2 regions of the Paenibacillus sp. FSL R5-0912 genome follow, and region 1 is predicted to be linked to the other one. Evidence: a T-box and tRNA genes for the amino acid it is inferred to sense, from the RefSeq annotation. Region 1 holds a T-box; the other holds one or more tRNA genes.
What was found. A T-box is a leader RNA that pairs with one kind of tRNA and senses whether it is charged. The one in region 1 lies ahead of metG (methionine--tRNA ligase), so its partner is inferred to be a tRNA-Met.

Region 1 (10,547 bases):
CTGATGCCAGGTCCGCTTCAGGCTCTGCAGCGGCCGCAGCGGCGTGTGCGGCACTGCGGCCCCTTCGGGATTCATCTCACGGACGACATGAGGCGCATGGCCGCCAATTCTAGAAGGCAGCAGCAGCGCTACAGCCACTACAGCAGCGGCGAAGCCCATCAGCACCAGAAAGACCGTACGGTAGCTCTGACCGCCATGGTCCATCATGAAATTGACGATGATCGGACCGATCCCGGTACCGGCCAGCGACGCCATCTCCACAGCGCCCATCGCCGCCCCGCTGCTGCCGCTTTCCGTAGAACCAGCAAGTTCGGTTATACCGGTCATGGTACACGGCCATAGCGGCGAGGTCCCGATGCCCAGGACTAGACAGGCAATGGACAATGTGGTTGCATCTTTAGCATAGATGATCATTCCGACAGCCACCAGAATCAGCAGCAGCGCACCTGTCATCGTCCAGCGGTAGCCTATCCGCTCCATCACCCAGCCGAACGGGCTGCGGAACAGATTATCCCCTAGATACTGCAGGGCAAAGGCGAAGCCGACCACCGTCACCGACAGGCCCAGAATATTCTCCATGTAGACTGGCAGCAAGGCTACCAGCAGCGATCCTTTGACGAATTCGACCAGAAAAATAATAACCCACATCTCCACAATGAACGGTGAGGCCAAATTGATATGCATACGCTGCGCTACTTTGCCAGACATTTCATCACATCCTAGTATTATGGTGATTGATTTGTTATACTGATGCTTGCTCAAGCAGAAATGGCTAGTCAGTCCTCTAAGGGGCGGTATCCGTTTCAACGAGAAATATAAGGATCAAGTATAGCATAAACTAGTACTTCCTTATATTTTGAAAAATCGACTCTTCGCGAAAGGTTGTGACAGCATTAAATGGATCAACATGTAACTCCCCTCTTCACAGCTCTCAAAAAGCATGCCGCCGGAAACCCAGTTCAATTTCATATTCCGGGACATAAGAAGGGGCTAGGGACCGATGCCGAATTCCGTGAGTTTATCGGCGATAACGCTCTATCCATAGATTTGATCAATATTGCACCGCTTGATGATCTTCATCAGCCCACCGGGGTTATTCTTGAAGCTCAGAAGCTGGCTGCAGAGGCCTTCGGCGCCGATTACACGTATTTCAGTGTACAAGGCACGAGCAATGCCATCATGACTATGATCCTCTCTGTCTGCTCAGAAGGAGATAAAATTATTGTGCCGCGCAATATTCACAAATCAGTGATGTCGGCCATTATTTTCTCCGGAGCCAAGCCTATTTTCGTCTCTCCTGTACAGGATGAGAATCTTGGGATAGACCACGGCATAACCACAAGCTCGCTCGAACGGGCTTTGAGGCGCCATCCGGATGCCAAAGGTGTCCTCGTTATCAATCCGACGTATTTTGGCGTGTGCGCCGACCTGCGTTCGATTGTCGACCTGGCCCACAGTTACGGGGTTCCCGTACTTGTGGACGAGGCACATGGAGTATTGATTCATTTTCATGAGGAATTACCGGTATCGGCCATGCAGGCCGGTGCGGATATGGCAGCAACCAGCGTGCATAAACTGGGTGGCTCCATGACGCAGAGCTCGGTACTCAATCTCAATGCCAAGACAGGTCTTGTTAACCCTCAGCGGGTACAAACCATTCTCAGCATGCTGACCACAACTTCAACTTCATATATTCTGCTTGCTTCTCTGGATACCTCCAGACGTAATCTGGCGCTAAACGGCCATGAGATGGCATCCAGAACCATTGCCTTATCCAACTACGCCCGGGATGCCATTAACAGCATTGAAGGCTTGTACAGCTTCGGCAAAGAAATTCTCGGTACAGAGGCTACCTTCAATCTCGATCCGACCAAGCTTAACATTCACGTCCGCCATCTGGGCATTACCGGATACGAAACCGAGAACTGGCTGCGCCAGAAGTATAACATCGAAGTAGAACTCAGCGACATGTATAATATTCTTTGCCTGATTACCCCTGGAGATACCCAGGAATCGGTAGATAAGTTATTAGCCGCGCTGCGCGTGCTCTCAGCGATTCATTACAGCAAAGGTGAGATCTATGAGATGAAGGTACAGGTGCCGAATATCCCTCAGCTGGCCCTGATTCCCCGAGATGCCTTCTACGCCGATACACAGCTGGTTCCCTTCCGGGAGTCTGCAGGCTACATTATTGCAGAATTTATCTATGTTTATCCGCCGGGCATCCCGATTCTTCTCCCTGGTGAAGTTATTACCCAAGATAACATTGACTATATCATCGACCATGTGGAAATCGGCCTGCCGGTCAAAGGCCCTGAGGACCGCAGCATCACCAACATCAAAGTAATTGTTGAGGCTGAGCCTATTTCTTAATCGGCTCAGGCCCTGCAGCAATACAAAACCCCGATACTATTACAGTATCGGGGTTTTGTATTAGGCGGTGCTGTCTTGTCCAAGACAGCAAGCCTAAGTACTTGATTCACTGAAATCTATTCTTGCTGGGCCAGCAGCTCGTTGTAAGCTTCTTCAACAGCTTTCCATTCAGCTTCATCTTCAATGTTGTAGAGTACCATTTCTTCGTCTTCTTCTTCCATACGCAGAATGATGCCGTCTGCTTCAGGGTTTTCGCGCTCGAGCAGCAGTGCGTATAACTTCTCGCCTACGTCAAACGTTTCTACCAGCACCATCTCTACATCTTCGCCCTGCTCGTTCGTCAAGGTCAGCACAAACTCCTCGTGCTCATGGTCGTGATCATGTCCGCAACCGCATGCTTCACCATGTTCATGGCCATGCTCATGTTTGTGATCGCTCATTGAAATACCTCACTTTAAATTGAATTATCCTACATTTGGTATCGTAACACGTAAGATAAGTTCAGGTCAATTTGCAGACCGCGGTTAATTCTTGGCCGAAGCCGTAACCACCTTTTCTGACACAAGAACGTAATCTCCGCTCTTGGATGACTTGATGAAGAACCCTACACTGTATTTACCGGATTCTTTGAAATCATAGGTGAATTCCGGGGTGGAGAACCAGAAGTCCTCATTCTTCGAGCCGCCGGCATCCTCCAGAATATCCTTCACATTCCCTGACGGATCGGTGATTGCCACCTTCACAGCTGAGACGCTGTCCTTCAGGCTGTCAACCTGGGTAAGGATCTTCATCTTCAGTTTGCCTGTGTTTACATTGCCGAATACCGTATCGCCCTTGAACAGCACAATATGCACATTAGGCTTGAGAATCGTCACTTTACCTGAACCGTCCCAGCTGACGACACCTCCCGCTTCTCTCGCAGGGATATAGGCCTTGCCGTCAATCAAATAGCCGCCATCGGCTATTTCCTTTCCATTGCTCCACACTTTGATTTTCTGGTTTACAGCGTCAGCGAACAAATATGAGCTTCCCATCATGGAAAACACAACCACGCATAGAGCAATTTTTCTCCATCTCATTGTAAAGCCCCTCCAAATAATTCATGCTGTTAATGTATACTACCAACCATTCGACAAGTTGCGCAGAATTCAGGGAATTATTTCTTTTTGCAGTAGAAAAGAAAAACGCACGATTATAAAACCGGTTTCGGCGTGCAATATAAGAAATATCTGGGAGACATCCCCTCCCCGCAACACAAAAAAGCCGGACATTAGCATCGAATAGACGCTTGTCCGGCCGTTTCATCCTAATATCTATACCTAGTTAAAATTGCGGAAGCTGATCCAGATTGTTGGTAGGATCTCCATCTGCATCGCCGCGAATATACATTTCTCCATCTTTTCCTTTGAATGCGTTGACTCCGGCAATACTCCCGGACTGAACCTCCTGAAGTGCCTGCTGGTAATCCAGCACACGGCCGGAAGAGGTCTGGAACTTGGTCAGATCACCATCACCGTTTCTTTGGGCTGCAATAAAGCGTTCACGTTCGTTGTTCATCACTTAGGATCTTCTCCTTCGCGCCTAGGATTAGCCAACAATCTGGCTCCCAGATAGCTTGTCCATAGAATCGAAAGAGTATGTACCCGGCCTGATTACAGCGTTTTCTGCATTCTCACGTGAAGAATACCGGCATCATAGAAGGGCTCCGGGGAAATCACTTCATAGCCCAGTTTGCTGTAAAAGGCTTCTGCATGACACTGTGCATCGAGAATTGAGGCTACCAGGCCGAGTTCACGGGCGTGCCCCTCCATAGCGAGCAGCAGGATCCGTCCGAAACCCTTGGAACGGTATTGCTCGTGAACAGCAATCCGCTGCATTTTAGCAATCTCTGCCTTGTAATAAATCAGTCTTCCTGTAGCTGCCGGCTCACCGTTGTCCTTAAGCAGGAAATGATGCGCATTGTCTCCGATCACATCGTATTCATCAATTTCCTCTTCGGCCGGCACCTTCTGTTCCTCCACAAATACCTTATGGCGGATCGCAAGCGCCATCTGGAGCTGCTCCTCTGTAGTGACATGTACGATTTCCACTGCCATTCTCCTCTAACCCCTCTCTGTAGGTCCTATCAACATTGAGCCATTATACAGAATTATTAATATCCTGTATAGAGCCTGAGGGCTCCAGGGATAGGGAGGACGGATAAGCCGCGTCCGGCAGACTATTGAATGGAATACACCTCTTCCGGAATCGAACGGTCGTACACATCCTGCATAACCGGTGATATAAGACCATCCGGTGTATCAAGTCTCCCGTCCAGTCCAGTCATCTTATGAACCCCCGTATATCCGGGAGCCTCACTGCCAGCCGCACATCCGGCCGTCCCCAGCATCACACACACTCCAATGACCCCGCTCCACACCAATGACTTGCGCATAGTTGTACCCCCCTGTTCTTCTTGGCTCTATACAGCTTTGACGAATCAGGGGCTTCATAAACGAATCCTTACAGATTTACATTGCCAACGATATGCACAAGGTACATCATGCCGCCGAGAAAGCCAGCGAGTACAAAATAAGCAATACCATATCTCCAGCGTGACGCGGCCGGCACATCATAATATTTATCATTATCAAACACCGTAAAGCTGATCTCACACTGCATCTTCAGCTGCAGCTTAGCATCCACATACAGCTGGTCCAGCTGCACGATCCGGACTTTACTGATAATAGACTGTACAGGCATAGTCGTTGTACCGTAATAGTCCAGATTATCCCAGCGGACACCAAGATATTGCTGGCGGTTCAAATCACTGTAGGTGGTAAAAGGTAGTTCTCTTTTGTGCTCAGGTCCGGGAATCAGATACCCTTGATCCTGCAAATCCTCAATCGGTATCAGGAAGCTTTTCATAACCGCATGCATCTGCTTCTTCGTGCGCCGGCTGATATATTTCTTGTACATGTCATAAGCAAATAACAGCCAGATAATACTGAACAGAATAGATTTCAGATAGATGATCACTGCCAGACCTCCAACCAGACCTACCAGCCATAACCAGCGGGTAACCGCAGTTGCAATTCTTCCCCCATCCAGCGGATGAATCGGCAGCAGGTTGATCAGGTTAAGAAAGAATCCGACATAAGCCAGTGAAAAGAGTAGCGGGCTCTGATAATAATAAGCTGCTCCGAAGACGGCGGCCGCGCCAATGCCCCCCAGAATAGGGCCTCCAAAAGCAACGTAGGCTTCCTCTCTGGCATCCAGCGGTTGTTTCTTCATCGTAATTAATGCACCCATAAAAGGAACAAACAGCGGTGCGCTCACCGGCAGCCCGATCCGCTTAGCGGCGATAACATGGCCGATCTCATGAACGAATAATAAGGCAACGAAGCCCACTGCAAATTGCCATGGTGAGATCAGAGCATAGGCCCAGATAGACACCATCATCGAAATCAGCGGTCCCGCAATCTTCCCCAGCTTGAGCAGAGACAGAATAGTTTTGCCCTTCAGCAGCAGCAGTACTCCCGCGCTACCAAGCCATCCCATTATGCCTGAGCTTTTCTTTACCTGCTTGTTTTCCGGCAAAAGTCTCATTCTCCTTTATTTCTGTATCTGGTGTTGACATAAGCCATCACCTGCATATATGATATCCAGTAATTAGGATAACCACAATAGCTATGAAGAGAAAGAGTACCTTGGCCATTCTTTCACAGAGAGCTCCAGCCGCTGAAAAGGAGCAAAGAAAACCCACGGGAATATGGTCTCAGAGCTGCGCATCGAAGCCCGCATAAACGGGACGTAGGCTGCGCCGGAACCCGCATCCGTTACCATGCTAGGGTATACCCGCAGGCTTATGCGGACGTACCTGAAGAGGTGGATGCCGCAAGGCATTGATGAATTTGGGTGGTAACACGTGAGCGCAGGCTCTCGTCCCTTTTGGGGATGAGAGTCTTTTTTGTGCGCTTAGAAACCTAAACATGTTTTCCGAAACGGGTTTTGTCCGAAGCCGTTTCAAGGAAAATCTGTCAACAAAACTTATAGGAGGACAATGACATGACAAACATTTTTATCGGAGGGGCTTGGCCGTATGCCAATGGCTCCCTGCACCTGGGCAGGCTTGCGAGTATTCTGCCGGGAGATATCCTGGCCCGCTATCACCGTGCCAAAGGCGACGCTGTGCTGTATGTCTCCGGCAGTGACTGCCACGGCACTCCAGTTGCTGTACAGGCAGCGCAGGAAGGTGTATCCCCTGGTGAATTCGCCAGCAGATATCATCAGGAGTTCGCCGATTGCTTCCGTTCGCTTGGATTCACCTATGACTTATACACCCGGACCGATCAGGAGCATCACCACAGTGTGGTGCAGGAGCTGTTCCTTAAGCTGCTGGATAACGGCCATCTGTACCAGAAGTCTACGCTCCAATGCTACTGTGAGCAGGATCAGCGCTACTTGCCGGACCGCTATGTAGAGGGAATCTGCCCGGTCTGCGGACAGCAGGCCAGGGGTGACCAATGTGATTACTGTTCTACGATACTCGACCCGGTTGACCTGCTGGAGCGTACCTGCAAAATCTGCGGAACCCCTCCGGTGCTGCGTTCCACCCTGCATTATTATTTGTCACTGTCCAGCTTCCAGGGCGCACTTTCAGAATACGTAGATTCTGCGCAAGGCTGGAGAGACAATGCTGTGCGTTTAACCCGCAGATATCTGCAGGAAGGACTGCAGGACCGCGCTGCAACGCGGGATCTGGACTGGGGGGTGGATGTTCCGGTGGACGGCTTCACGGACAAGAAAATCTATGTGTGGATCGAAGCGGTCAGCGGCTATCTGTCCGCCAGCAAGCAGTGGGCTGCCGGGACCGGCAACCGCTGGGAGGATTTCTGGCTGGAATCCACTGAGAGCAAAGACGCCGCGTACCCTCCCATTACGGCCTATTATGTGCATGGCAAGGATAATGTGCCTTTTCACAGCCTGATCTGGCCGGCTCTGCTGCTGGGTGCTGGAGACCTGCATCTGCCGGACCGCATCTTCTCCTGTGAATACATGACGCTGGAAGGGGAGAAATTCTCCACAAGCCGTAACTGGGCCGTCTGGGTGCCGGATATTCTCAGCCGCTACGACCCGGATTCCATCCGGTATTTCCTGACGGCGAACGGTCCTGAGAAACGGGATGCCGACTTCTCGTGGAGAGAATTCATCTACAGCCATAACAGCGAGCTGCTGGGCGCCTTCGGTAATTTCGTTAACCGCAGTCTGGTATTCGTGAATAAGTTCTGGAATGGCGAGGTTCCTGAGGGTACAATGGATGCCGTTTGGGCCAGCAGCATTAATACTCTGTACAGCGAGACCGGGAGACTTATTGAGGGGGGCAGCTTCAAAGAAGCGCTGGAGCATGTCTTCACCCATATCCGCCAGGCCAACAAATATTTCGATCAGCAGCAGCCGTGGCTGCAGATTAGGAATGACCCCGCCGCCTGCGGCAACACGCTGTATACCTGTGTGCAGATCACCGCTAATCTGTCTAATCTGTTGAACCCGTTCATTCCATTCTCCTGCGGCAAGATCAGGCATTTCTTTGCCTTAGAACAGCCTTTATGGCAGCCAGTGTCCGTTCCGGCACATCAGCCGGTGCTGGAGCTGGAATTATTGTTCGAACGGATTGATATCGCGCGGATTGGGGAGGAGACCGAGCGCCTCAAGAGCTTGCAACGCCGTGGCGGCGAGGGCTAGCAGCTCCGTGGCAGCTAGAGTTAGTAGCTCCGTGGCAGCTAGAGTTAGTAGCTCCGTGGCAGCTAGAGTTAGTAGCTCCGTGGCAGCTAGAGTTAGTAGCTCCGTGGCGGCGAGAGTTAGCAGTGCCGTGGCGGCGAGAGTTAGCAGTGCCGAGCTCTAAGCACTGCTCCGCGGGACATGCACTAATTAGTCTCTAATAGGAGAATGGCTGCTGTATAGCAGCGAAAACATCCTTTGTGGTTGGCGGAAACTGGCAGAGTTTCCCCAGTTTGACGAGGTATGAGCGGGAACTTGGCGGGAACTCGCGGGATCTTGCATGATCATGCGGAGTTTCCCCATTTTGACGAGGTATGAACGGGTACTTCATCTGCCCTCGTCAACTGGCTGAAGAGGCGGACTGAGATTCCGTTATTCCTGCAAATCAGGCAGATACGCCGGTCAATCGGACTCAGAATCTCTTATATGCCCGGCGGCCCCTCACTTTGGGGCCGGATGAACAAAATAACGGAATCTCAGTCCGATTCAGCCCCAAAAAGCGCCTTTTCCGGGAAATAGGGTCCTCTCAGTCCGCTTAACATTGCGATGAACACTTGCTCCAGTACACCTGTCATCTGTTACTTGTTACCTGTCATCTGTCGCCTGTCACTCGTCACCTGCTACCTACTACTCGTCACCTGCTACCTACTACTTATTACCTGCTACCTCCTACCTTTAACCTGCTACCTGTTACTTGTTACTTGCTTCCGTCTTCGTTTTCGTTTACGTTTTCGTTTTCGTTTTCGTTTTCGTTTTCGTTTTCGTTTTCGTTTTCGCAAGAATCCGAACATTGGCGGTATGCCGGCGCAACTTTAAAAAGCGGCCTTATCTTACCGCTCACAAAAACAAGCGGTGCAGATAAGAACGCTTTTGGATTTCGATGCATAACCGATGCTGCTGCAGTTCTCAAACCTTCTGCCTTTAATGGCCGGGAAAGCGCCCTCCGGCTGCAACACCCTGCGGGGAGATCCGCTCGATCCGGGCCAGATCATCCGCTGACAACACCACCTGCAACGCGCCGAGATTCTCTTGTAGCCGCTCCAGCCGCTTGGTTCCCGGGATTGGCACAAGTTGATCCCCCTGCGCAAGCAGCCAGGCCAACGCAAGCTGCGAAGGAGCGCAGTCCTTCTCGGCTGCCATCTGCACGATCAGAGAGACCACTTCGAGATTTCTGGCGAAATTCTCTCCCTGGAACCGCGGGTAGTGACGGCGGTAATCGTCCAGCGGCAGGTCGTCAAAGCTTTTAATCTGACCGGTCAGAAATCCGCGGCCCAGCGGACTGTAAGGCACGAATCCGATGCCCAGCTCTTTGACCAGCGGCAGTATTTCATCCTCCACCTCCCGGCTCCAGAGCGAATATTCTGTCTGCAGTGCCGTGATGGGATGTACCGCATGTGCCCGGCGTATCAGCTCAGGTGAAGCTTCCGATAAGCCAATGTAGCGGATCTTTCCTTCCTTGACCAGTTCAGCCAGCGTGCCTATAGTCTCCTCGATAGGTGTGTTCGGATCAGGACGGTGCTGATAATACAGATCAATATAATCCATACCCAGATGATATAAGCTGGCATCTATGGATTTTTTGATATAAGCCGGATCACCCTTGGGGCCCTGAGTATGCGTAATGCCAAATTTGGTCGCAACGACCGCTTTATCCCGTCTGCCTTTAAGCGCGCGACCCACGAGCCTCTCATTGCTGCCAAAACGCTGAAACGCGAAATCTCCATAGATATCCGCTGTGTCCATCAGGGTTACTCCTAGGTCGAGTGCCCCATGGATCACTTTTACCGACTCTTCATTGTCCGGCATCATCATCGTTCCTAGTCCCAGAGCCGATACTGTCAGTCCTTCGTTTCCCAGTGTTCTTGTCTGCATTCGGTTGTCTCCCTCTTTTCCCGGTGAAAGATTCTTCGGATATGTCCCTATTGTAGCCTTCCTGCCATGGAGCAGCCACAGTACGTTTATGCTAGTAAGATCATTACCAGGGAACAGCACAGAAATAGCAGCAGACCGGCCGTTCAAATGACTTAATTCGATTCTAGGCTCTCTGCCACAGGTGTATAAATACAGATATGCAGACACGGGTGGTCGGCCAGACTTGCCACAGAGTTGATGTCATAAGTCACAGACTGATTCGTGCCGAGACTTTGTATGACTACACGATTTACTTTTTTGCCTTGAATGTTGTGCAGTTTCCACATGTCAGCGAAATCCATACTGTCCTCACAAAGCTTCACTACCATGTCTTTGTACCAGGGGTCGTGCAGATGCATGTCATAATAGGTTCTGAACACAGCTACTGAGTAGAGCGCGAACTCCTCCCAATTCAGCATCCGGCGGCGCAGCCCCTGATCGAGAAACAATAGACGGAGCATAATACGCTCGGAAGCGGGCTGCTTCCCGAAATCACTAAGGAC
Region 2 (10,547 bases), 2.4 Mb from region 1:
GACGATACATGCTTGCCTTATTCAAGCGCTCAATTAAATCATCAGGTTCTATATCAACCAGTTCCACCTGATCTGCACTGTCAAACACACTATCCGGTATTCGCTCCTCAACCGGAATACCTGTAATGGAGTACACAATGTCTGCCAGGCTTTCAATCTGCTGGACGTTAATGGTGGTATATACATGGATTCCAGCGCGAAGAAGCTCCTCCACATCCTGATACCTTTTTTTGTGACGGCCTCCCGCCTCATTTACATGTGCCAGATTGTCCAATAAAACAAGTTCAGGGTTTCTCTGAAGGGCACGATCCAAATCAAATTCTGTGATGGTTGAATTATTGCTTGTACTATCCATGGAAGGCAAAACTTCCAATCCCTTCAATAGATTCAGGGTATCCTTACGGGCATGGTAATCAATATATCCAACAATAACATCCATCCCCTCTTTTTGATCTTCATGAGCCGCACTCAGCATAGTATATGTCTTGCCGACGCCGGGAGCGTAGCCAATAAAAATTTTCAATTTTCCCATGACCGCCATTGTAAGCCCGCTTTCCACTTTCATTTTTTCGAGATTTATTTGAAGTATATCATGGGCCATATCATGATCGTGTTATGACTTCACCCATTGCATTAAGATTGCATTAAGATAACTTATCCATACTATTCAGCAAATACTCTAACAATATGGAGTTTCTCGCTGCTCATCTCGGTGGACTCGCCAAGTTCACTCAGATCCTGGCCACGGTGTTCATGTTCTTCTTGTTTCTCTGCGGCCTCAATGCCCTCAAACAAAGCATGTACCTTTTCTTGGAATTTGGCCTTATGCTTACTAACCGCTTTGCCGCACACGAAGGTATAACGATTCGCGTTGGCCTCTATCTTGGTACCGTTCACAAAAAAATGCTCAAGAGAGATGTACTTTTCATCGGCCAGGAACTGAATAACCGCAGTGAATACGGTTTCGAGAACATCTTTCATCCGCTCGGAGGAATAGATACGCTGAGTGTAGGCATAAATGATAACTTGGTGAGCATTTTAGGGTGGTAGCTGTCACGGCCACCGCCGGGGTAGGCAGCGTCAAAGATGGTATCGTCAAGCCAATTAACGGCTGCGTTAACGAGCGCGATCGAGGTGGTTTTCTGGAACGTCTTCTTCCAAGTCCATTGGCAAGCAAAGTGGGTCCATGGACTATTGAATGTACAAGGAAATCGCTCCTTTTGGGATGGTTGGTGGTACTTCCATTTTATTAAAAAGGCGATTCCTTTTTTTGTATTTTTGTTGAAGTTGGTGTATTCGTACCCCGCTTAAACAGCGGAGAGGACGGAACGACCCGCGGAAAAGCGGAAGCGTTCGCCTTGGTCTCCGGATTTTCACCGCTAAGGGAAATGAAAAACCCTCAATTTTCATCGTGGAATTTACATGCATTCCGTTCGTAATGAGCAAGGCTACTACAACTCCAAGAATTGCGATCTAACTGATAATAAACGGCCATGGTTTGTTATAGGCTGATTTGCCCACTTTGTACAATAATGTAGACACTGTAATGGTTCTCTCCCTTATTAAATCGAATAAACAAATCTAAGTCATCATTCCGTAATTAGGCTATCTACAGCGTAAAGCCGTGGTGCCTTTATGCCGTGCTTTCTGGCCTCTGATATAACTTCCTGTACGGCATAACCAACCTTAAAGTGGTTATGCTCCACAAGTGCATAGGGCATGCTTTTAGGTGAATAAACAATGTTACTCATAAGAAATCCAACAACACTCGGCGGTAGGGTGCTCACCACCCTTGTCAAAATATCAAGTTTTGATCCTTTTGCTTTCAAAATAGGGATCAATTCTTTCATATTACGACCTATTCCAGCGAGGGCTTCGGGTGAAGAAATGACTTTTTTAAAACTGCCACTTTTTAATACTTCGATTTCCATTGCAACGTTTAATGCGAAGTGATTCCAGAGCCAACTATGCGGATCCTTTTGAACCCTTATCTTGAAGCCTGCCTCAACAAAAAGCTTGCGAACCTCTAAATCTCTTTGGGTAGGCTCGGATTCAAATGTTCCAAACTGAACCGTCTTGTAAACACCACCGTAAAGAGTATTTCCTTCAAATCCGCCCCACCACCGGGGAAGCCAAAAACAATTTGATTGACCGGAATTGGCTGAATAGCGGATTGAGGATCTTGTCAACAGTTATTGAAAAACAGAACTGTTGCATTTCCAACTCGTGGAGCAAGGTACTCAACCACACTTGATACTTCTGGGCGTTTGGTTCAATCAGTGGATTAAGTATCAGAATAAAGAAAAAGAATTAGGCCTGGTTATATACTAAAGCCACTATTTATCTCTCTTTATTTTGAATTGATGATCAATTGTACATGCCCTTATTAGCGTAAAACTGGTAAGGGAGTTAATTTTAATGGGCATTGCTTATTGGATTTTTATAGTTTCAGTTATTATTGTTATTGGTGGATTAGTTGGTCTTAAAAAGCAGAGTAATTAGTAGGAGCTATAACAAACCCTACTAATTACTCTGCCGGTATGTTCGCCATCCTCCGCTGTGTTATCTCTTCGTACTGTGCAACAATCGTTAAGACTCTCGATGAAAAAGATTTATTAAGCTAATGGGCAGTTTAGATTTTTATGAAGAAAAGCGGTGTTTGTGGTATTATTTGTAATTATGGGTTATGAAATAAATGGATTTTTTCAAAATGGGGGAATCAAAATATGGAACGTAAAATTCAACTAATGGAAACCTACGTAAATATCGACCTTGGAAACTCACCCTTTTTAAAATTAGATAAAGGGTTGCAAATTCCATACTCTTCAATCATAGGAATAACAACAGGTAGACCGATACCAAATGCTTTTAAACTATATGGTGCTTTATTAGGAGGAATGAGAAATGGGTTATTTAGATCAAATGGTGGTTATCAACTGCACTTTTTTGAAAATGAGCTCGAAACTCTTCATTTAGATTTGAATAGCTTTAAAGTTGGTAAGTTCAAAATATCAAAGTTGATCATTGGTGTTGAAAATCCTGAAGAAATAAGTAAAAATATTTCCGAAAGAGTGAAGTGATAATTTGTTGATGAACTGTTCTTTCAACTAACAGAAACTTTAGTTCAACAATACAGCGACAGTGTATGACTCTAATTTCTAGTTCTGAGCAACCATCGATAAAAATTTTGGGCTAACGATTCCTCTCCCTCACTGCGCAGTTTGCGTCAACCATGAATCACACACAGTTTATAGAAAAATCTGTTTATAATCCTTGGAATCGAATTTCCCCGTTTCTCGATCTACAGCGACCAGGCCGATATCTGTATGAAAAAAACAATTCACCTCCTAACCAGTTAAGTTTTCGCACTCTAGTGCCCCTTCAGATAAACTTGATCTTATTTTGCTCGCGAGCCCATAAAAAGCAAAAAACCCTTACAGGGTAAGGGTTTCGTTGAAGTGGGCCCTACAGGACTCGAACCTGTGACCAATCGGTTATGAGCCGACCGCTCTAACCAACTGAGCTAAGGGCCCGGACTAGGATATCCGTATTTTACAAGTGCTGTCTGATGAAATAAAATTGGTTGCGGGGGCAGGATTTGAACCTGCGGCCTTCGGGTTATGAGCCCGACGAGCTACCGGGCTGCTCCACCCCGCGTCAGTAATCATATTCAAACAGCGACAATAGATAATATACAATATAAGCATGGATAAAGTCAAGGATGAATTTGGTTAATTTATTTATGGCAGAAAACGCACACCGTAGCGGCCCTTACGCGAACGGTAAATTTCCACAAAACGCGGATCATGATAGCCGTAGATCCAGCCGTCCTGCTCGAGTCTTTTGGCCAGACAACCCGCTTGAAATCTTGTCCTGAACAATTTTGCGAAGTATATCCAATTCATGATGCCCTTCTCCTTTTTCGTATTCATGTATGCTACTCTGATCATTATCATGCCCATTTTTTCATTAATAACAGGAAAAAAGTCCTGCGGAACGGTTGGCAAATTCTGCAACGCAATTCTGTGATTATTTTCCACCCAACAATTCAGAGGATAGTTGTATAATGTACAATTAAAAACAGCGAAAAGGGATGCTTGCCTCTTATAACTGTAGTCTGTACAACTAATTCTGTCCGAATCAGGGAAAACCGTCTGAAACAGGAAGTTTAATTGCACGAAATACAACTAAACAATTAATTGGTTATAAATCAGACGATTTAGTTGTACAAAGTACACTTAATCATACCGGATCGGATATACCATAATTGGGTTACTACAAACCATTGGCAAACGATTCTCCAAAGTGGTTCTCACTTGTTTAAATCTGATGCTATCCTACTTGCCCTTCACACTTCGCTCCAGCCAGCCGTTGTCCAGATTGAACAAGACTGTGGGATCCTTGCGCATCGCGTTAAGCATATGGTTGCCCTGCTGCTCCCAGGCCTTGAGGGCATTCGCTACCGTCCGTTTGCCTTGAATGACTTCGCTGAACAGCATTTGTCCGGCCAGATTAATCTGATAAATATTAGGCATCTTGTAAGCCAGACTCTCCACATTAGCGTCCGTCAGCGGCACAGGCTTCAAATTGTAAAAAGGTTCAAGGCTTACTCCAGCCTTCTGTGAACGGTTGAAATCCATACGGGAGGTAAGCTGATAAGGATTGGCCGCCTTGATTCTGGCTACTTCGTTGCTGTTCACAAACTTGATCAACTCCCAGGCATCCTCTTCATTCTGCGCGGTACTGCTGATGGCCAGCAGCTGATCCAGTCCAGCACCGACGGCCACGCCCGGCTTCTCGGCAAACGTAGGTACGGCGGCGATTCCCCAATCCACATGTCTGAAATTAATGTTCTTAATCAGGAGCGCATTGCGGTCCGCGGAAGCCAGCTCGTTGATATAACCATATTCTCCGATGACCATTGCCGCTTTGCCCGTCAGAAACCAGTCACCCAGAAACGGGTTAAATCCGGTCTCTGCAGGTTCGGCAACAGCTGCGGCTGCGGCTTCAATATCATCCGGGCCGGGGATAATCTTCTTCTGAATCAGATTGCTGAAGGTAGTCCAGCCTTTACTCCACAGCGCATTGTTCACTGTCATTGCCCTGCCTTGGTTATCGTACATAGCAGCTTGCAGAGGAGAGAGATACGCCTGCATATCCGCGAACGGATCGCCGGCATAACGGCTCCTTGAGAAGCCATATATCCGCTCATCCATCTGCTTGGAGGTCTTCGTCACCATACCTGCAAGCTTGAAGAATTCATCCCAGGTCATCCCGTCCGTTGGATAATTCACTCCGGCAGCATCGAATATCCCTTTATTATAGAAAACTACACTTGCGTTGAAAGTAGGTGCCAGCGCAAACAGGTGGCCCCGGCCAAGCTGACGTACACCATACAGCATCGTCGGTGCCATATTGCTGATATCATAGCCGTCACGGTCAATCAGCGGCTGCAGAGGCTCAAGCATGTTCTGGGCTGCCAGACTCCTGATCAGGCTGCTGTCTCCTATGACCACATCTACCGGATTACTGCCAAGCATGATGTCACGCATATGCCCCAATGCTTCCGGTCCTTCCACCATGTACGTGTTGGTGAAGCGGAACTGCTCCTGATCCACCGCCGGAACAAACTCCAGCTTCACGTCCGGATGCGTGAACTCATAGAGGTCAGTCAGATTTTGGCGCAGATAGGTATCATCGCTGCTACTCCACAGACTGCCGATCCGCAGGACCCGCTGTCCGTCCGATGGCTGCGTCACCACGGATGCCGTCAAGGGTTTGGCCGAAGTGGCAGAGCTGACAGGGGCTGCCGCCGCTTCAGCCGAAATAACAGGCAGCAGTACCGCCGTACAGAGTGCCAGCGGAAGCCCGCGCCTGAGCAGAAGATGAATCGTTGATTTAGCCATATTTATAGCCCCCTAATGAAATATCATACACCTGGACAACCGGCAGAGCATTCCTTTATTTAGCATTATATAGCCTAATTCGAATATCGGAAGTGACATCCCGTTTAAACTAAAAAGACAGTTTGTTCACCTTGGCACAGACTGCTTTTGTCTAACGCAAAAAAGAAGCCCTGCTGTACCTGTGAAGGCACGGGGCTTCTTGCTGTATTTCTGGCCTGCTTCCGGGCGGCGGCTGTTGTCGCATGAATTTCCCGATTCATCCGCCTTCTATGGTAGAGATCCGTTATCATTACACAAAATCCTGCCCAAAATACAACATTTCCCTCATCCTATCGGCCCAAATCGAAGATTGTTGTAGAAAATGCAGCATTTCCTCTTCACCAAGCAGCTTAACGGGAATATTCTTGTATTTCATACAACAATCCTCCTGAACACCTGGCTATCCATGAGTCAAAGTTGTAAAACGTACAATATTTGTGTCCACACCGCTCAATAAGAAAACTCCAATGGGCAAGTAACAAATCAAGTGTGAGGAATAACAGTATTCAGCCGTCCTGAACCTGCTGACAGCCCACGAATCCCGCTTATACGCCGAACGCTGCAGGATCTTTGCGCCACGATTGCAGCAGCGCTACATCCGAATCGGCGATCGTGCCTTGAGCTAGCGCCACATCAATGAGTGTGCTGTAGTTGGACAGGCTTTGCAGCGGGATATCCGCAGCGGCGAAGGCATCTACGGCGCGGTCCAGCTCGTAGCTGAAGATGGCCAGTACGGCCAGCGGTACGCCGCCCGCTTCCTGCACAGCCTGCGCGGCCTTGATCGAGCTGCCGCCGGTGGAGATCAGATCCTCGATCACGATCACCTTCTGGCCGGGAGCGATCAGTCCTTCGATCTGGTTCTGCTTGCCGTGGCCTTTGGCCTTATCACGGATATAAGCCATCGGCAGACCGAGCTTATCGGCGACCCAGGCCGCGTGCGGAATTCCGGCGGTTGCAGTTCCGGCAATCACTTCAGCATCCGGATAGCTGCCTCTGATCAGCTCTGCGAAGGCGTTGGCAATGTAGCTCCGGACAACCGGGAAAGACAGGGTCAGGCGGTTATCGCAATAGATCGGCGATTTGATGCCGGACGTCCAGGTGAACGGCTCCTGCGGACGCAGGGCTACCGCTCCAATCTCCAGCAGATAACGTGCAACTTGTTCACTTTTATTCTCTAATGGGCTCATACTTCGCTCATCTCCTCAATAATGGTAAGTGCTGCGGCGCGCGGATCTGCCGCCGCTGTAATCGGCCGGCCCACTACCAGGTAGTGGCTGCCCTGCCGTATAGCTTGTCCCGGCGTCATAACCCGGGACTGATCGTCCAGCGAGGCACCGGCAGGCCGGATACCCGGGGTCACTGTGCGGAAATCCGGTCCGCAGGCTGCTGCGATCACCGCTGATTCCTGCGGCGATGCCACCACGCCATGCAGCCCGGCTTCTGCCGCAAGCATGGCGTAACGTACTACGGTGTCCGTCACCGTACCGTTGATGCCGATTTCGCTGTTCATAACCTCCTGGCTGGTGCTGGTCAGCTGGGTCACCGCAATAATGAGCGGAATATGCAGCGACGGATGCAGGCTGACGGCCTTGGCGGCACCTTCCAGCGCAGCAGACATCATGGCAGCTCCTCCGGCGGCATGCACGTTGAACATATCAACGCCCAGCATGGTTAGGCTCTCAGCCCCCCCCCGTACGGTGTTCGGGATATCATGCATTTTGACGTCCAGGAAGACCGAATAGCCGCGTTCCTTCAGCTCCCGGATGAAGTCCGGCCCGGCAGCATAGAACAGCTGCATGCCGACCTTCATATAGCAGGGGATACCTGTGAGCTGTTCCATTAGAACCCTAGCCTGTGCTGCGTCCGGATAGTCCAGGGCAACCATCAGCCGTCCGGCCATTTCATTACGCTTTTCTACTTGTCCGATGTTCTCATGTTCATGTTGCTGCTGTGCTGCGGTCCCATCCATTTGCCAGCCTTCTTTCTTTGTTCAAGTGATAACAAGCTCTGCAAGGTCCCGGGCATAGGTGAACGGCTTGCGCTAACGCAAACCGTTCCTATAGCAGCCTGTAGCGGCTGCCCTCACCCTATATGTTATTGTCCGACAAAAGCAGGCATCGACTGTGAAGAGAAGTTAATCGTCTGCAGCATTCTCAGCAGTGCGGTTACGGTATCCAGCGAAGTCATACATACAACGCCGTTCTCTACTGCTTCCCGGCGGATACGGAACCCGTCACGCTCAGGCGTCTTGCCTTTGGTCAGTGTATTGAAGACGAAGTTCGCCTGACCGCCGCGGATCAGATCCAGAATGGTCGGCTCACCTTCATCCAGCTTGTTAACGTTCATCACGTTCAGCCCGGCCTGCTCAAGTGCCGCTGCTGTACCGCCGGTAGCGATGATTTTGTAGCCCATGGCATGGAAGCCCTTCATCAGCTCAACCGCTTCAGCCTTGTCTTTGTCTGCAACGGTAACGATGATTGCTCCGGTAGCTGGAATCTTCATTCCTGCGCCGATCAGCCCTTTGTACAGCGCTTTGGCATACAGCTTGTCGCGGCCCATAACTTCGCCGGTCGATTTCATTTCCGGTCCAAGAGTCGGTTCCACTCTGCGCAGCTTGGCAAAAGAGAACACAGGTACTTTTACAGAAACGTAGTCGCTTTCCGGCCACAGCCCTTCTGTATACCCGTCTTCCTTCAGCTTGCCGCCGAGGATGATTTTGGTTGCCAGATTAGCCATTGGAATGCCTGTCACCTTGCTCAGGAAAGGAACCGTACGCGAAGAGCGCGGGTTAACCTCGATCACATACACTTCGTTCTGATAGATGACAAACTGGATGTTAACCAGTCCGATCGTCTTCAGTTCCTTAGCGATCTTGATCGTGATCTCAGAGATCTTCTGCTTCAGGCCTTCATCCAGGTATTGCGGCGGATAGACGGCGATGGAGTCACCGGAGTGAACCCCTGCGCGTTCTACATGCTCCATAATTCCCGGAATCACTACGGTCTCGCCATCGCAGATCGCGTCGACTTCAACCTCTTTGCCCAGCATGTAACGGTCGATCAGCACCGGATGCTCCGGATTAACCTTCACCGCTTCAACCATGTAGCTCAGCAGCTCTGTATCGTTGTAGACAATCTCCATCGCACGGCCGCCGAGGACATAAGATGGACGAACCAGCACCGGATAGCCCAGCGCCTGGGCTGTTTCAACGGCTTCGTCAATGTTGATAACCGTTTTGCCTTTTGGCTGTGCGATATCCAGACGGGCCAGAAGCGCTTCGAATTTCTTGCGGTTCTCCGCTTCATCGATACTCTCCAGGCTGGTGCCCAGAATGTTCACACCAGCTGCGGCGAGTGGCGCAGCCAGGTTGATGGCTGTCTGTCCACCGAACTGTACGATAACCCCGATCGGATTCTCCTGGGCGATCACGTTCATCACATCCTCGAAGAATAGCGGTTCAAAGTACAGGCGGTCTGATGTATTGAAATCCGTCGACACCGTCTCTGGATTATTATTGATAATGACGGCTTCATAGCCGGCTTTCTGGATCGCCCATACTGCATGCACGGTAGAGTAGTCGAACTCGATACCCTGGCCGATACGGATAGGACCGGAGCCGAGCACGATAACCTTCTGTTTATCGGAATGAATCACTTCATTCTCGGTCTCATAGGTCGAGTAGTAGTATGGCGTTGAAGCTTCGAATTCGGCGGCGCAGGTATCGACCATTTTGAATACCGGAACCAGACCCTGCTGCAGACGCAGCACGCGTACTTCGGATTCCTTGGTGAATGCCCCGCCCGGACGCCCTTCGGCACGGATCTCGGCAATCGCCCGGTCGGTGAAGCCCTTGCGCTTGGCCTGATAGAGAATTTCTGCGGACAAGGTTTCTTCCGCGCGGATCTCGTCCTCGAAGCTCACGAGGCCTTCGATCTTGGACAGGAACCACCAGTCAATATTCGTCATATCCTGAATATCCTGCAGCCCGTAGCCGCGGCGGAACGCTTCTGCGATCAGGAACAGGCGCTCATCATCCGCTTTGGCGAGTCTATTACGCAGTACACTGTCTTCAAGCAGCTCTGCGCCAGGCAGACGGAAACGGTGCACACCGATCTCCAGCGACCGGATCGCCTTGTGAATCGACTCTTCGAAGGTACGCCCGATGGCCATCACTTCTCCGGTTGCCTTCATCTGGGTACCCAGCTTACGGTTCGCAGAGATGAACTTATCGAACGGCCAGCGCGGGATTTTGCTGACGATATAATCCAGTGTCGGCTCGAAGCAGGCATAGGTCTGTCCGGTAACCGGATTGACGATTTCATCGAGCGTGTAGCCGAGGGCGATTTTGGCAGCCATCTTGGCAATCGGATACCCGGTCGCCTTCGACGCCAGCGCCGACGAGCGGCTTACGCGCGGATTCACTTCAATGACATAGTATTGATAGCTCTGCGGGTCCAGTGCGAACTGCACGTTACAGCCGCCTTCGATATTCAGCGCGCGGATAATCTTCAGTGAAGCGCTGCGCAGCATCTGGTACTCACGGTCAGACAACGTCTGGCTTGGCGCCACTACGATACTGTCGCCTGTATGTACGCCAACCGG

Region 2: it has a tRNA-Met gene. The T-box ahead of metG (methionine--tRNA ligase) is inferred to sense a tRNA for this amino acid. The anticodon was not compared.

Annotation. Positions count from the first base shown of each region.
Region 1 covers NZ_CP009282.1:3,330,393-3,340,939, reverse strand. Annotated here, with positions in the region: gene R50912_RS14010 (MFS transporter) at 1-708, opposite strand, end outside; gene R50912_RS14005 (aminotransferase class I/II-fold pyridoxal phosphate-dependent enzyme) at 898-2,373, shown strand; gene R50912_RS14000 (DUF1292 domain-containing protein) at 2,490-2,813, opposite strand; gene R50912_RS13995 (hypothetical protein) at 2,898-3,452, opposite strand; gene R50912_RS13990 (DUF3892 domain-containing protein) at 3,697-3,933, opposite strand; gene R50912_RS13985 (GNAT family N-acetyltransferase) at 4,026-4,469, opposite strand; gene R50912_RS13980 (hypothetical protein) at 4,592-4,807, opposite strand; gene R50912_RS13975 (site-2 protease family protein) at 4,876-5,961, opposite strand; T-box leader at 6,036-6,305, shown strand; gene metG (methionine--tRNA ligase) at 6,421-8,097, shown strand; gene R50912_RS13965 (aldo/keto reductase) at 9,055-10,005, opposite strand; gene R50912_RS13960 (MmyB family transcriptional regulator) at 10,158-10,547, opposite strand, start outside.
Region 2 covers NZ_CP009282.1:5,698,327-5,708,873, forward strand. Annotated here, with positions in the region: gene R50912_RS24140 (sensor histidine kinase) at 1-541, opposite strand, end outside; partial or broken gene R50912_RS36505 (transposase) at 691-1,188, opposite strand; gene R50912_RS24150 (ketopantoate reductase family protein) at 1,590-2,189, opposite strand; gene R50912_RS24155 (hypothetical protein) at 2,727-3,080, shown strand; tRNA gene R50912_RS24160 (tRNA-Ile) at 3,460-3,533, opposite strand; tRNA gene R50912_RS24165 (tRNA-Met) at 3,581-3,657, opposite strand; gene R50912_RS24170 (hypothetical protein) at 3,741-3,905, opposite strand; gene R50912_RS24175 (extracellular solute-binding protein) at 4,338-5,906, opposite strand; gene R50912_RS36265 (hypothetical protein) at 6,196-6,321, opposite strand; gene pyrE (orotate phosphoribosyltransferase) at 6,491-7,132, opposite strand; gene pyrF (orotidine-5'-phosphate decarboxylase) at 7,129-7,845, opposite strand; gene carB (carbamoyl-phosphate synthase large subunit) at 8,040-10,547, opposite strand, start outside.